Regions from separate parts of the Priestia sp. JNUCC 25 genome, predicted to be linked through region 1. Evidence: riboswitches for the same ligand, from Rfam matches in the RefSeq annotation. Region 1 holds a riboswitch; each other region holds the start of a gene.
What was found. A riboswitch is a leader RNA that binds a small molecule or an ion and turns the genes downstream of it on or off. The one in region 1 is predicted to bind cyclic di-AMP.
Positions count from the first base shown of each region.

Region 2: linked by a shared signal. The riboswitch ahead of JNUCC25_RS19600 (potassium channel family protein) and the one ahead of kdpF (K(+)-transporting ATPase subunit F) in region 1 are both predicted to bind cyclic di-AMP.
Region 3: linked by a shared signal. The riboswitch ahead of JNUCC25_RS20565 (APC family permease) and the one ahead of kdpF (K(+)-transporting ATPase subunit F) in region 1 are both predicted to bind cyclic di-AMP.

Region 1 covers NZ_CM132211.1:2,979,167-2,983,527, forward strand. The annotation lists gene kdpB (potassium-transporting ATPase subunit KdpB) at 1-729, opposite strand, end outside; gene kdpA (potassium-transporting ATPase subunit KdpA) at 751-2,412, opposite strand; gene kdpF (K(+)-transporting ATPase subunit F) at 2,437-2,517, opposite strand; cyclic di-AMP (ydaO/yuaA leader) riboswitch at 2,896-3,036, opposite strand; gene JNUCC25_RS15220 (hypothetical protein) at 3,052-3,189, opposite strand; cyclic di-AMP (ydaO/yuaA leader) riboswitch at 3,262-3,404, opposite strand; gene JNUCC25_RS15225 (undecaprenyldiphospho-muramoylpentapeptide beta-N-acetylglucosaminyltransferase) at 3,791-4,361, opposite strand, start outside.
Region 2 covers NZ_CM132211.1:3,715,942-3,720,302, reverse strand. The annotation lists gene JNUCC25_RS19620 (S1C family serine protease) at 1-135, shown strand, start outside; gene JNUCC25_RS19615 (peptidyl-prolyl cis-trans isomerase) at 132-1,034, shown strand; gene JNUCC25_RS19610 (Lrp/AsnC family transcriptional regulator) at 1,483-1,938, opposite strand; gene JNUCC25_RS19605 (carboxymuconolactone decarboxylase family protein) at 2,059-2,517, shown strand; cyclic di-AMP (ydaO/yuaA leader) riboswitch at 2,633-2,777, shown strand; gene JNUCC25_RS19600 (potassium channel family protein) at 2,902-3,561, shown strand; gene JNUCC25_RS19595 (TrkH family potassium uptake protein) at 3,565-4,361, shown strand, end outside.
Region 3 covers NZ_CM132211.1:3,901,639-3,905,999, reverse strand. The annotation lists gene glnA (type I glutamate--ammonia ligase) at 1-461, shown strand, start outside; gene JNUCC25_RS20570 (N-acetylmuramoyl-L-alanine amidase) at 1,201-2,235, shown strand; cyclic di-AMP (ydaO/yuaA leader) riboswitch at 2,427-2,568, shown strand; gene JNUCC25_RS20565 (APC family permease) at 2,731-4,361, shown strand, end outside.

The DNA.
Region 1 (4,361 bases):
AATCGTCAGACTTGTTAAAACCGTGTTTAGCGCAATTTCATTTGGCGTTTTTTGACGCTCTGCTCCTTCAACAAGCGAAATCATTTTATCTAAAAATGATTCACCTTGCTCACACGTAATTTTAACTGTAATTTCATCGCTGACAACTCTTGTACCTCCCGTTACAGAGTTAAAATCTCCCCCTGCTTCTTTCATAACAGGTGCCGATTCACCCGTAATAGCCGATTCATCAACAGACGCCAGTCCTTTAATGATTTCTCCATCTCCAGGAATCATCTCGCCTTGTGAAACGACGACGATGTCTCCTTTTTTTAGTTGCGATGCCGAAACTTGTATCATTTGCCCGTTTTGAAGTTTATTAGCTGTAATGTCACCTTTCGATTGCTTTAATGAGTTTGCCTGCGCTTTTCCTCGTCCTTCTGCTAATGCTTCTGCAAAATTAGCAAAAACAATTGTGAAAAATAAAACGAGGGATACGGCAATATTAAAGCCTGCGCTTACTGTACTTTCTCCGAAAAGGTCTGGAACAACAGCTAAAAAAAGCGTAATAACAAACCCGATTTCTACTACGAACATGATAGGGTTTTTTATCATCGTTATTGGACTTAGCTTGATAAAAGCCTGCTTTACTGATTGAATAAAAATCGATGAAGTTTGTTTATCTACAGTACCTTGAATGTGACTGTTACGATCTAATTCAAGATTATTCGTAAAATTCCGTTTATTCATTATAATCCTCCGCTTTCTTGATTACAGTGTCAAATACTCAGCAACCGGCCCAAGTACAAGCACCGGGAAAAACGTAAGCGCCCCTACAATAACGGTAGTTCCAATTAAAATGCCGCTAAATAAAGACGTATCCGTTTTAAATGTCCCAGGTGTTTCAGGAACAAGCTGCTTAGATGCTAGTGAGCTCGATACCGCCAGCATCGTAATTAGTCCGAAGTAGCGTCCAATATACATAACAATTCCCGTAGAAATGTTCCAAAACGGAGTTGCGTCACCGAGTCCTTCAAAACCGGATCCATTGTTTGCTGCTGACGACGTAAATTCATACAGTGCCTGGCTTAACCCGTGAAAGCCTGGGTTTGATATACCTTCCATTCCTAAATGAGTAGTGAACGCTACGGCGGTTCCCCCTAAAATTAGCAGCGGCTGCAGAATAAGCGTCACGGCAATGAGCTTCATTTCTTTTCCTTCAATTTTTTTACCTACGTATTCCGGGGTTCTTCCAACCATTAAACCTGATAAAAATACGGCGATGATGACGTACATCATGACATTCATAAATCCTGCTCCGACACCGCCAAATACGGTATTTAACATCATATTTCCAAGTGTCAATAACCCGGTAAGAGGCGTAAGGGTATCGTGCATGGCATTGACTGCGCCTGTTTCACTTGCTGTCGTCACGATGGCGTACAGAGTTGACATGCCGACACCAAAACGAACTTCTTTCCCTTCCATATAACCGCTCGCTTCATTCAAATGAAAAGCATCAAGTCTAGGGTTGCCACCCCACTCTGTTACAAACGCTGTACTTAAGATAACAATAAAGAGCATACTCATCGATATAAACAAGATGCGACCTTGTTTACGCTGTCCGATCATTTTTCCGTACGTAAAAGGAAGTGCGGTTGGCAACAAAAGCATAAGGACGATTTGTAATACATTGCTCCACGCATTAGGATTTTCAAATGGATGAGCTGAATTGACACCAAAAAATCCCCCTCCGTTGTTGCCTAGCTCTTTGATTGAAAGAAAAGAAGCAACTGGTCCCCTTGCTATTTGCTGGGATGCCCCTTCTAATGTATGGGCAGTCACCGTTCCGCTTAACGTTTGAGGAACACCTAAAAACGCAAATAAAATGCCTGTTATAAAAGCAATAGGAAGTAAAACATGCGTAATTGATTTCACAAAATCAACAAAAAAGTTTCCCATGTCCTTCCCTGCCAACCCACGAATAAAAGCGATTGCTACTGCAAGGGCTGTTGCTGGTGCAGCAAACATCATAAATACAACGGCGGCCATCTGCGAGAAATAAGACAAACCTGATTCACCGCTGTAGTGCTGCAAGTTCGTATTTGTCATAAAACTAATGGCCGTGTTAAAAGCAAGGGCCGGATCCATTCCTTTGATGTGGCTTGGGTTAAGCGGCAGTACCGCTTGAAACCGGAAGATAAGATACACCACAAAAATCATAAACGTATTCGCCAAAACGAGAGCAAGTGCATATTGCTTCCACGTCTGATTATGCCCTTTAATTCCTGCCGCTTTAAACATCACCGATTCTATCTTCCCTACCAAGCTAGTGTTTTTATCGTTTGAAAACACATTCGCTATATAAATACCTACGGGCTTTGCAATAAGCGCTACAAAAACAAGCAGCAGCGCAACTGATAGTAGAAAAATTCCCACGTTTTATTCCTCCGCTTATTAAAATTGTTCTGGATTTAACAGTACATATACTAAATAAATTAAAACGAGAACTGAAATACCTAACAAAATGAACGACATGTTCACTTCTCCTCTCTTTCGTCTACTACATGAGACGACCAGCAAATAATTCCGTACATAGCAGCTGTTAATATGGCAAGCGTTCCAAGCATGATTATATCCAAGTTGCTCCCTCCTAACTGTTTCTTACCACCCATGATTAAGCGTAGTGACTGTTTCTGTGCGTAAAGCATCACGCCCAAGTGAGCTAGCTGCGAAAGGTTATCTTTGATTGTTTAATCCTCACGTATTGTTGCTCTCGTTTTAAAAGCCCTACTATATCCTCTTTACGGTGCAGACATAGCCTGCTCTCCTATTTTCCCCATTAAAAAAACCGCAGAAGAGAGTTCTCTTCCGCGGTTTAATGCACGACAAATAAGCCGTGATCGACACGAATTTTTTTACTCCCAAAACGCTTACGGAGTTAGCTGTCGGATTCGGGTTATGGAAGTAACCCTACTCAGTTAAGAGATTCACCCCTAGTACATACGTACAAAATATTGGGTCCCCCGCTCATAATTGATTAAGCGTATATTTGTTATTTAATTTTTAGACTTAATTATGTTTTTTACTGCTGCGTTTAAAACTTTGATTAGCTAACGTAGACAAATAGCGGTTTGCTAGATCAAAAGATTGCTGGTCGCACATTGCTCGGTATTCAATCAATTGAATCATTTGCTTAGATAAATGCATCTTGACGCTCCTTTCACCTATATTTTGAAAGGAGCGTACTATCCGCTGTTATAGAAAACGACCACGATTACACCATCCTCTCTCTTAACGCTTACGAAGTTAGCTGACGGGTTCGGGTCAAGAAAGTAACCCTACTCAATTAAGAGATTCACCCCTGATAATTGGGTCCTCCGCTCTTTCCTTCTCTTTCAGAAAAGACTCAGCGTTTCACAGTGGAACGTTTCATGAGAGTAATCTTACTCCTGTTAAAATTTACTGTCAACAACATTTTTTGAAATTTTAAAAGCTTTATTTTTCTATGTATATTCATTATTTTAAAATAATAGATTCGAAGAAAAAAAGGTTGTGACTGAATGTAGCCCATCTAAAGATGAACAAATGGGATACATGAGCTGAACCGCTTGTGACACCGCAGTTGATTTCTGTGCAAGACTTCGCTTTCCGCAGGAGGCTTCTTCTTGCCCTCCAATCAACTGCTAGAAGGATCTGAACAGGTGAAACCTACGTTCACTTTAACAAAAAAAACGAACCACTAATCAAACACCTTGATCAATGGTTCGTTTTTCACTTCGGCTAAAGTACGTTTGTCCCAGCCTTTTTTTTAACTCATTTTCTCAATTTCATTTACAAGAATTGAAATGGCATCCGTTTTTGTTGCTTCACGCATTGTACGCTTCATCGTACTTGCCTGCTGCTGAAGCTCATTTACTTCCCGCAAAAACACTTCTTTTGTTAACTGTTCTTCTTCCACAACCATACAGTAGCCTTTTTTCTTAAAGGACTGTGCATTTAAAATTTGATCTCCGCGGCTTTGTGCTTTTGACAAAGGAATAATCATCATCGGTTTATGAAGGGCTAAAAACTCAAAGATAGCATTTGATCCGCCGCGTGTAATCACATAATCAGTGGCCGCTAGAACATCTGGAAGCTGTTCATTTACATATTCTAACTGACGGTAGCCCGACTCTTTTTCAAGGCTTGTATCAACATTGCCTTTTCCGCACAGGTGTACAATTTGGAATTTCTTTTGCAGTTCAGGCAAGGACTCTCGAACAATTTCATTGATGCGACGTGCTCCTAAACTTCCGCCCATAATGGTTAAAATTGGGCGCTTATCATAAAAGCGAAGCCAGCTTTCCCCGTTCGCTGCGCTTCCGCTAAATAATTCTTTT
Region 2 (4,361 bases), 740 kb from region 1:
ACATCCAGTGATTTACGTCAATATCTATACACAAAACGTAAAGTAGGAGACACGGTAAAATTAGACGTGTATCGAAATGGAAAAAAACAAACTATTTCTCTGAAGCTTTCAGAGCAGCAGGATAACAATGGATGAGTTCAACACCGTTAAAGCTGCTGCTAGCAGTATTAACAGCGTTAGGATTTTTAACCGGCTGCGAAGGGAAGCATTCAAACACGATGTTTCCTTCTGTAGAAATTAGTCAGCTATCTTCTACCAAAGAACTGGCAGCGTATGAGGGAGGCAAGGTGACAGGAGCTGAATTCAACCGTTTTTTAGCCGTTGAAGGGTTCTTAAATCCAGATGCTCCGCTAAATGATACGAGCTACCGCAAAGAGTTATTGCGGCAGCTTGTTATGCAAAAAATCTTAATTTCGCATCTAAAGACAAGCGATAAAGTACAAAAACAAGTCGAGGATATGTGGAAGCAAATTAAACGCTCATATGACGAGGATACAAGAAAACAAGGTTATGAAGTGTTAAATATTCGTTCCAGTGATGTAACCAACCAGCTAACGAATCAGTTTAAATTAGAAGAATATTTTCGTAAACAAATTACGTCTGATGAACTAACTGCTTACTATAAACGTATTGAAAACGATCTAACGCGCGTATCTTTTACGCAGCTGGCTTTTTCCACTTTACATGATGCCGCTGCCGCTGCGGCTGAACTGCAAAAGGGAACATCGCTTCAGGACGTTCAAAAAAAATATGCTGATGTCCAGACAGTGAGCAAAATAGAGAATGCTGATAATCTAAAGCTTTCAAGTTTATCTCCCTCTTTTATAGATGTTTTAAAAAAACAGCACATCGGAGAGAGTAGTGAGCCCATTAAAATGGGTAAAGTCTATTATATTCTTATTTTAAAACAAAAAGATAAAAAAACGGAATCAGAAGTCAAAGAAGAAATGATGAAAGAACTTGTTTTGAATCATATCAACCGGTATATCCAGGATCAACTGCCAAGGTTTCACGTGACTTTCAACCTTAGGTAGTTCCCTTTTATATAGATTGATTGTTTTCAAAAAACAAGCAGGTAAAAGAGCTTTCTATTAATAGAGAGCTCTTTTACATTTTTAAGTAGACAGAAATGTCGGCACCTGATAAAATGAAGTTGTAAAACTTTCATTATTCGGAAAATTTATACCCTCCAGCTTTGGAGGGTTATTTTTTATGCTGTTGGACGAATAAAAGAGGCTGGGACAAAAGTAGTTTAATGGAAAGAAGATCCGAACGATGAATCGTTCGGATTTTTTCGTTAGTATGGTGAACGTATGTTTAATCTATTTATTTGGTTCTAGCTGTTGATTGGAGGGCAAGGCGAAGACTCCTGCGGAAAGCGAAGCCTGGCACAGAAATCAACAGCGGTGTCAAAAGTGATTCATACGAGCTTATTGATCCCATTGTTCGCTTTTAGATTGGACCGCTTTCGTTAGGTTTCAATCACTTTTCATCTTTTAAATGACTCAATAATGCAGGAGCCATCTCCACGTGAGAAAGGGCGATGTGTGAAATCGTTTTGGCATAAGGTGTAATTTCGTTAATAAATTGTTCGAGTACGTGCAGGTGAGGAAGCTGAAGCTTTGTAATAAAGCAGGCTTGCCCGGCGATTCGTTCACAGAATAAAGCGTAGGGATACTGAGAAATAAATCGTTTAAAACGCTCATGCTCTCCGTTTTTCATGGTTACTTCAATAAAACACGACACAGGCAAATGCAGCTTTTCATAATCAATATCGATCGTATATCCTTTTATAACGCCAAAGCTCTCTAGCTGCCTTACTCGCTCTGCCACCGAAGGAGGAGACAGGTTAATTTGTTTTCCTAGCTCTCGTAAGGAAAGGCGGCTGTTTTGCTGCAGCGCCTGCAAAATCGATAAATCAATTTCATCAATTTTCAATTGAAAACCTTCTTTCTCATTAACGTTTCATTTGATTAGTAATAGTAGATAAGATGTTTTATATGTAATCTGAAATTTCCATTTTTCTTACTATAATAATTAAAAAGGAGTGAGTAAAAAATGGCAAGAGTTTTGTTAGCAAACGAAGAGGGAACAAATTTTGAAAAAGCATTGAATTTAATTCCGCATGTAAAAAGATTGTATGATGAGCTTTACGACACGCTTTGGAACAGCGATATAGTAGAAAAAGAGACTAAGGAAAAAATTAGGCTTTATCTAGCAGGTGTTAACGGCTGTGAGACGTGTATGAGCATGTCATATGTAGGCGATGAGACGCTTAATCAAAAAGTGTTAAGAGAAAAAGAGCTGGAAGAAAAAGATCGATTACTGTTTCGATTTATTGATGTATACCGGGTGCGTCCAAGGGAGTTGACGGATGCTGATATGAATCAATTAAAGAAATTTTACAGTGATACGCAGCTGTTAGAGCTTTTGGCTGTTATTAATTTATTTGATCAATTTCACAAAATGATTGTCAGTTTAGATTTATATGATTTTTGCAGCTTGCAGGGCAAGTGAGATCTTCCCTAAAAATATCTTGACAGACAAAATCCACAGGAGTAAGATAGCTTTCGTGAAGTGAAACGCATCATGAATCGAATCGATTATTCTAAAAAATAGATCATAGACATTTGAATAAAAATCGCTTAATCCATTACGGAGCGGAGGACCCATTATTTACGCACATATTGTGCTCCGGGGTGAATCCTTAAAAAGGTAGGGTTACTCTTAAAACCCGAACCCGACAGCTAACTTCGCAAGCGTTTTGAGGGGGAAGAGTGTGGAAAAACACAGGAGCCTTCCTGTGTTTTTTTGCGCTTTTTTTAAGAAAAGGATGTAATTTTTTAGAAAAAGTATAAGCTAAGAGAACACACAGCAGTTGAAGAAAGGAATAAATACATTATGAAAAAACAGTTTGCTGTATTGGGATTAGGTCGTTTTGGAGGCAGTTTGGTTGAAGAGTTTGCTAATCTGGATGTGGATGTGCTCGCTATTGACCGCAATCAAGAGGTAGTAAATAAATTTAGCAACTCAGCTACATATGTTGTGCAAGCAAACGCGATTGATGAAGCTAGCTTAAAGGGGCTAGGTATCCGCAATGTTGATCATGCGCTTATTTCGTTTGGAGATGATATCGAAGCAAGCGTACTCGCAACCATGCTTTTAAAAGATATGGGCGTTAAGCAAGTATGGGTAAAGGCAGTGAATATGTATCATCAAAAAGTGCTCGAAAAAATAGGAGCGGACAAAGTTATTCATCCAGAGCGCGATATCGCTAAGCGTATTGCTCATCACGTGGTGTCAGAAAAAATCATTGATTACATTGAACTGTCAAAGGATTATAGTATTGTCGAAATTGTCGCCTCTAAGAAACTTCATAATAAAACGCTGTTTGATTTAAACATTCGTGCCAAGTACGGCTGCAATATTATCGGCTTTCAGCGAAAAGACGGGGAAATGGTTATTTCGCCTACCGCACATGAAATAATTGAACAAGGAGATATGCTGATTGTTATCGGACATAATCGCGATTTGAACCGTTTTGAAGAAGAAGGAGTTTAACTCATGAAAAAACAAATCATTAAACTTACCCCTCCGCAGCTGCTTGTCTCTATTTTTGGAGGAGGAATTATTATTGGTGCTTTTCTATTGATGATGCCTTTTTCTACTACTGAGCCAATCCGGTGGGTAGACGCCCTTTTTACATCTACTTCCGCTATGACAGTGACCGGCTTAGCCGTCGTAGATACAGGTACACGTTTTACCGTTATCGGTCAAACGATCATTATGCTGTTAATTCAAATAGGCGGTCTTGGCATTATGTCATTTGCCGTGTTGATTTTTATGATGCTAGGTAAAAAAATTGGATTTAAAGAGCGTATGCTCGTTCAGCAGGCCTTAAATCAGACGAGCGTCGGCGGAGTTGTGCTGCTAGTTAAAAGGCTGTTTATCTTTTCATTTTTAATTGAGTTTGTTGCACTTATCTTCTTAGCAATACGCTGGGTTCCGGAATTCGGATGGTCTAAGGGATTGTTCTTTAGCTTGTTTCATTCGATTTCTGCTTTTAATAACGCAGGGTTTGGACTGCTGTCTGATAACTTAGTTCAGTATGTAGGAGACCCTATTATTAACATAACAATTTCTTTTCTGTTCATTATTGGCGGGTTAGGGTTTACCGTCCTTGCTGATATGTGGGTGAAAAAATCGTACAAAAAACTAACGCTGCATTCAAAAATTATGATTATCAGCACGTTTGCGATTAACGTGACTGCAATGCTTTTTATTTTTTTCTTAGAGTACGGCAATTCACATACGCTTGGAAATTTATCATTAGGGGACAAAGCATGGGCGTCTTATTTTCA
Region 3 (4,361 bases), 920 kb from region 1:
CTGTAAACTCTTATAAGCGTCTAGTGCCTGGATATGAGGCTCCTTGTTATGTTGCATGGTCTGCTCGCAACCGTAGCCCATTAATCCGTATTCCAGCTTCTCGCGGCGTAGGAACTCGTGTTGAGGTACGTAGCGTAGACCCAGCTGCTAACCCATATTTAGCAATGGCTGTTCTATTAAAAGCTGGTTTAGATGGAATCAAGAACAACCTTGAAGCTCCAAAACCTATCGATCGTAATATCTATGTAATGACAAAAGAAGAGCGTATTGAAGAAGGTATCGTAGATTTACCTGCAACATTAGCTCAAGCTTTAGATAGCTTCCAATCAAACGAAGTTATGGTTTCTGCATTAGGTGAACACTTAGCAGAGCACTTCGTTGAAGCGAAAGAAATCGAATGGGATATGTTCCGTACACAAGTTCATCCTTGGGAACGTGACCAATACATGAGCCAATATTAATTCCTAAAAGTCCGAGAGATCGTTTATACGTTCTCTCGGACTTTTTTGTTTTTCATAATGAATAATATTCTGCATGCGTATATTAAATATCGAACTAAGCTGTTCATAAAACAAGTATAGCTGCCTGTCGTATAATTTACGGGAGGCTTTTTATTGTTTTGTTATATACAGGAAAGAATTTGGTTATATGAATTAAAAAGGATAATCTTTTTGTCTCATTGAATCTATATGTAAAAGTAGTGTATAACAGATAGAGAGATTGTTTATGTGTTCACTCTGCACTGTATTTCAGTATAACTTCAGAGAATTTTCAGCCAGGCACAGTATCGATAGAAAATACTGTTGGAGAGGAATGTAAGGAAAATGAAAGAAGGAAATTTCTTTAAAGGTTTGGTCATAGGAATTTTAATAAGCATTCCAATTTGGATTATTCTCATTGTTGTAGGTGTTCTTCTTTTTAAATAGGCTTATGACGATAATAGAATAGACAAAACTTTCCTTGCAGTGTATACTTTAAATGAAAATGATAATTATTATCATTTAATCAACGAATCAACACTCTGCATATAGCTGTCACTCCTTGAGAGCTATCCTTATTCAGTATTCTGTCTATAAAGCAGAATAACCCGTTGCCATTGGGCAGCGGGTCTTTTTTTTAGTGATTTTTCACCTGCTAGGCTAGTATACGTAGCACTTTTTGCCCCCTTGCATATGTTAACAATAAGGAGGGACAAGTAATATGAAAAAAATCTATCTTGATGCAGGACATGGTGGGGCAGATGCAGGAGCAGTTGGAGCGAATGGACTGTATGAAAAAAACTTAGTTTTAAAAATTCAACAATATTTAATAAGCTATTTAAATAGCACCTACAGTGACTTTACGATTAAAACCACTCGTACCACAGATACTTTTTTATCGTTATCTCAGCGCGCTTCTCAAGCTAATTCGTGGGGAGCAGATGCATTTATGTCTATTCACGTAAATGCCGGTGGAGGAACAGGGTACGAAGATTATGTTTACAGAAGCGCTAGCAATGCCAGTAAAACGTTTCAATCAATTGTCCACGGCCAAGTACAGCCAACGCTGCTATCGTATAATCATCCGAATCGCGGTCGAAAGTCAGCCAATTATGCGGTGCTTCGCTTAACAAATATGCCCGCAGTACTAACTGAAATAGCTTTTATTGATAACCGCACCGATGCAGCACTTCTCCAAAACGAAGCTTTTTTAAAAAGCATGGGTGAATCGTATGCAAAAGGAATTGCCGTCTATTTGAATTTACCCCGTCGTGCAGTTCCAAACCCAAATCCAACACCAACACCAAATCCATCACCTTCTGAACCAGGTACAAAAACGTATACGATCAAGCAAGGAGATACGCTGTACAGTATTGCACAGAAGTACAATATAACAGTACAAGCGCTTCAAGAAGCGAATACAGGGCTTTCTGATCCTTTAACACTACAGGTTGGAAAAACAATTGTTATTCCTTCAGGGACTTCACCAAACCCATCTCCAACACCACCTGCTGAACAATATCCACTTCCCAATGGAATTTTAAAGCAAGGTGATTCTGGAGAAGCCGTGAAACAGCTTCAAAGAGCATTAAACGCAGTTAATTTTAAAGTAGGGTCAGTAGACGGAATATATGGAGTTCAAACGAAAGATGCAGTAAGACGTTTTCAGCTTGTGTATCTTCCTTATGATGTAGATGGCATTTATGGTCCTCAAACGAAAAACAAGCTAGCAGCCGTTTTAAAAGCAAAAAGTTAAAGCAAAAAGGTCTTCTGTAAGCGAGCAGAAGGCCTTTTGTTTTTCTGTTAAAAGCGCCTTAAGTACTATTTTATGGTTTACGTAAAATAATGCTTTACAAACCATTTGTACGGGAGTATATTATCTAAGAACAAAGGATAGTTATGAAAGAAACATGTTATCGATCATACCCTTTAACCGAAAATTATATTGACCTGTTATCGCTTAATTCGTCAGAAGTGGGGGACCCAAATTTGTGCATTGTCACTTGGGGTGAATCCTTTTTTAAAAGGTAGGGCTACTCTCATAGCCCGAATCCGACAGCTAACCCCATAAGCGTTTTGGAGAGGAGGTTTAAGCTGTGTAAAAACGCTGAGAACCCTTAGTGTTTTTTTTGTGCGCTTTTTTAACATAAAAAGGTATTTTTTAGGAATGATATCACTTGTTCGTGAACTTGTAACGGAGCTTAGCAATGAATAGTAAATAGTAGCTAGGCAATCATCGGAGGGAAATTGCGTGAACTATTCAGTTCTCAAAAGATTATTGATTGGAAAGCCGCTTAAAACAAAAGAGTTAGGCGATCAAAAGCTTAGTAAGCTTAAAGCACTGGCTATTTTATCTTCAGATGCCTTATCTTCAGTGGCTTATGGAACAGAACAAATTTTGATTGTACTTGCAACAGTCGGCGTCCTTGCCTATTGGTATTCGATTCCAATTGCGATTGGGGTATTGGTACTCCTGACGGCTTTAATTCTTTCATATCGTCAAATTATTTATGCGTATCCGCAAGGCGGAGGAGCTTATATTGTTTCGAAAACCAATTTAGGAGAAAATCCTGGGCTTATCGCTGGGGGGTCACTGTTAGTAGATTATATTTTAACAGTTGCCGTGAGTGTTTCAGCAGGAACCGATGCTTTAACTTCGGCTTTTCCAACGCTGCATCATTACAATGTAGTAATTGCGTGTTTGCTGGTGATTTTTATTACCGTTTTAAATTTACGTGGTGTAACAGAATCCGCTTCTGTATTAGCTTATCCGGTTTATTTATTTGTTATTGCTCTTATTTTGTTAATAGCGGTAGGCTTGTTTAAAATAGCGACAGGTCAAGTTTCACCTGAGCTTCATCCATCTCTCGGTACAGTAGTGCCAGGTATTAGTTTGTTTTTATTATTAAAAGCTTTTTCGTCAGGCTGTTCGGCATTGACAGGTGTAGAAGCTATTTCAAATGCAGTGCCTAACTTTAAAGAGCCAGGTGCAAAAAATGCTGTTCATACATTAATGCTGATGGGCGGTATTTTAGCCGTTTTATTTTCGGGCATCACGTTTTTAGCTTATTGGCTTGGCATTTCTCCAAAAGCAGATGAAACGGTTGTATCACAAATTGCATCGAGTGTGTTTGGACGAAATGGATTTTATTATTTTATTCAAGGCACAACAGCTCTAATTCTAGTGCTAGCAGCGAATACGGGCTTTTCAGCTTTCCCTTTGCTGGCTGTCAACTTATCGTCTGATAAATACATGCCAAGAATGTTTCAAATTCGTGGCGATCGACTAGGCTATTCAAATGGAATTGTGACCCTTGGAATTGCTTCTATTGTCTTAATTGTAGCTTTTAAAGGAGCGACTGAACAATTAATCCCTCTTTATGCAGTTGGAGTGTTCATTCCATTCACGCTTTCTCAAACAGGCATGATTGTCAAATGGCTTAGAGAAAAGCCGGCCGGCTGGCAAGGAAAGCTAATCATTAACTTAATTGGTGCGCTTATTACCTTAACTGTGCTAATCATTTTGTTTACAACGAAGTTTTCACAAGTATGGTCCGTGCTCATTTTCTTACCGGTTATTGTCTATATTTTTCATCGCATTCATACGCATTATGAAGCGGTAGGAGAGCAGCTTCGCATTAAGCAAGGAGAAAAGATTGGAAAGCTTGAAGGAAGTGTGGTCATTGTTCCTGTAGCAGGAATGACAAAGGTAGTAGAAAATTCATTAAATTATGCAAGAACGATTGGCGATACCGTTATTGCAGTGCATGTGGCCTTTGATCGAGAAAGCGAAAAGAGAATGGAAGAGAAGTGGGAGAAGTGGCAGCCTGATATTCGTATTGTTACGTTTCATTCTCAATACCGCAGCTTAGTGCGGCCGCT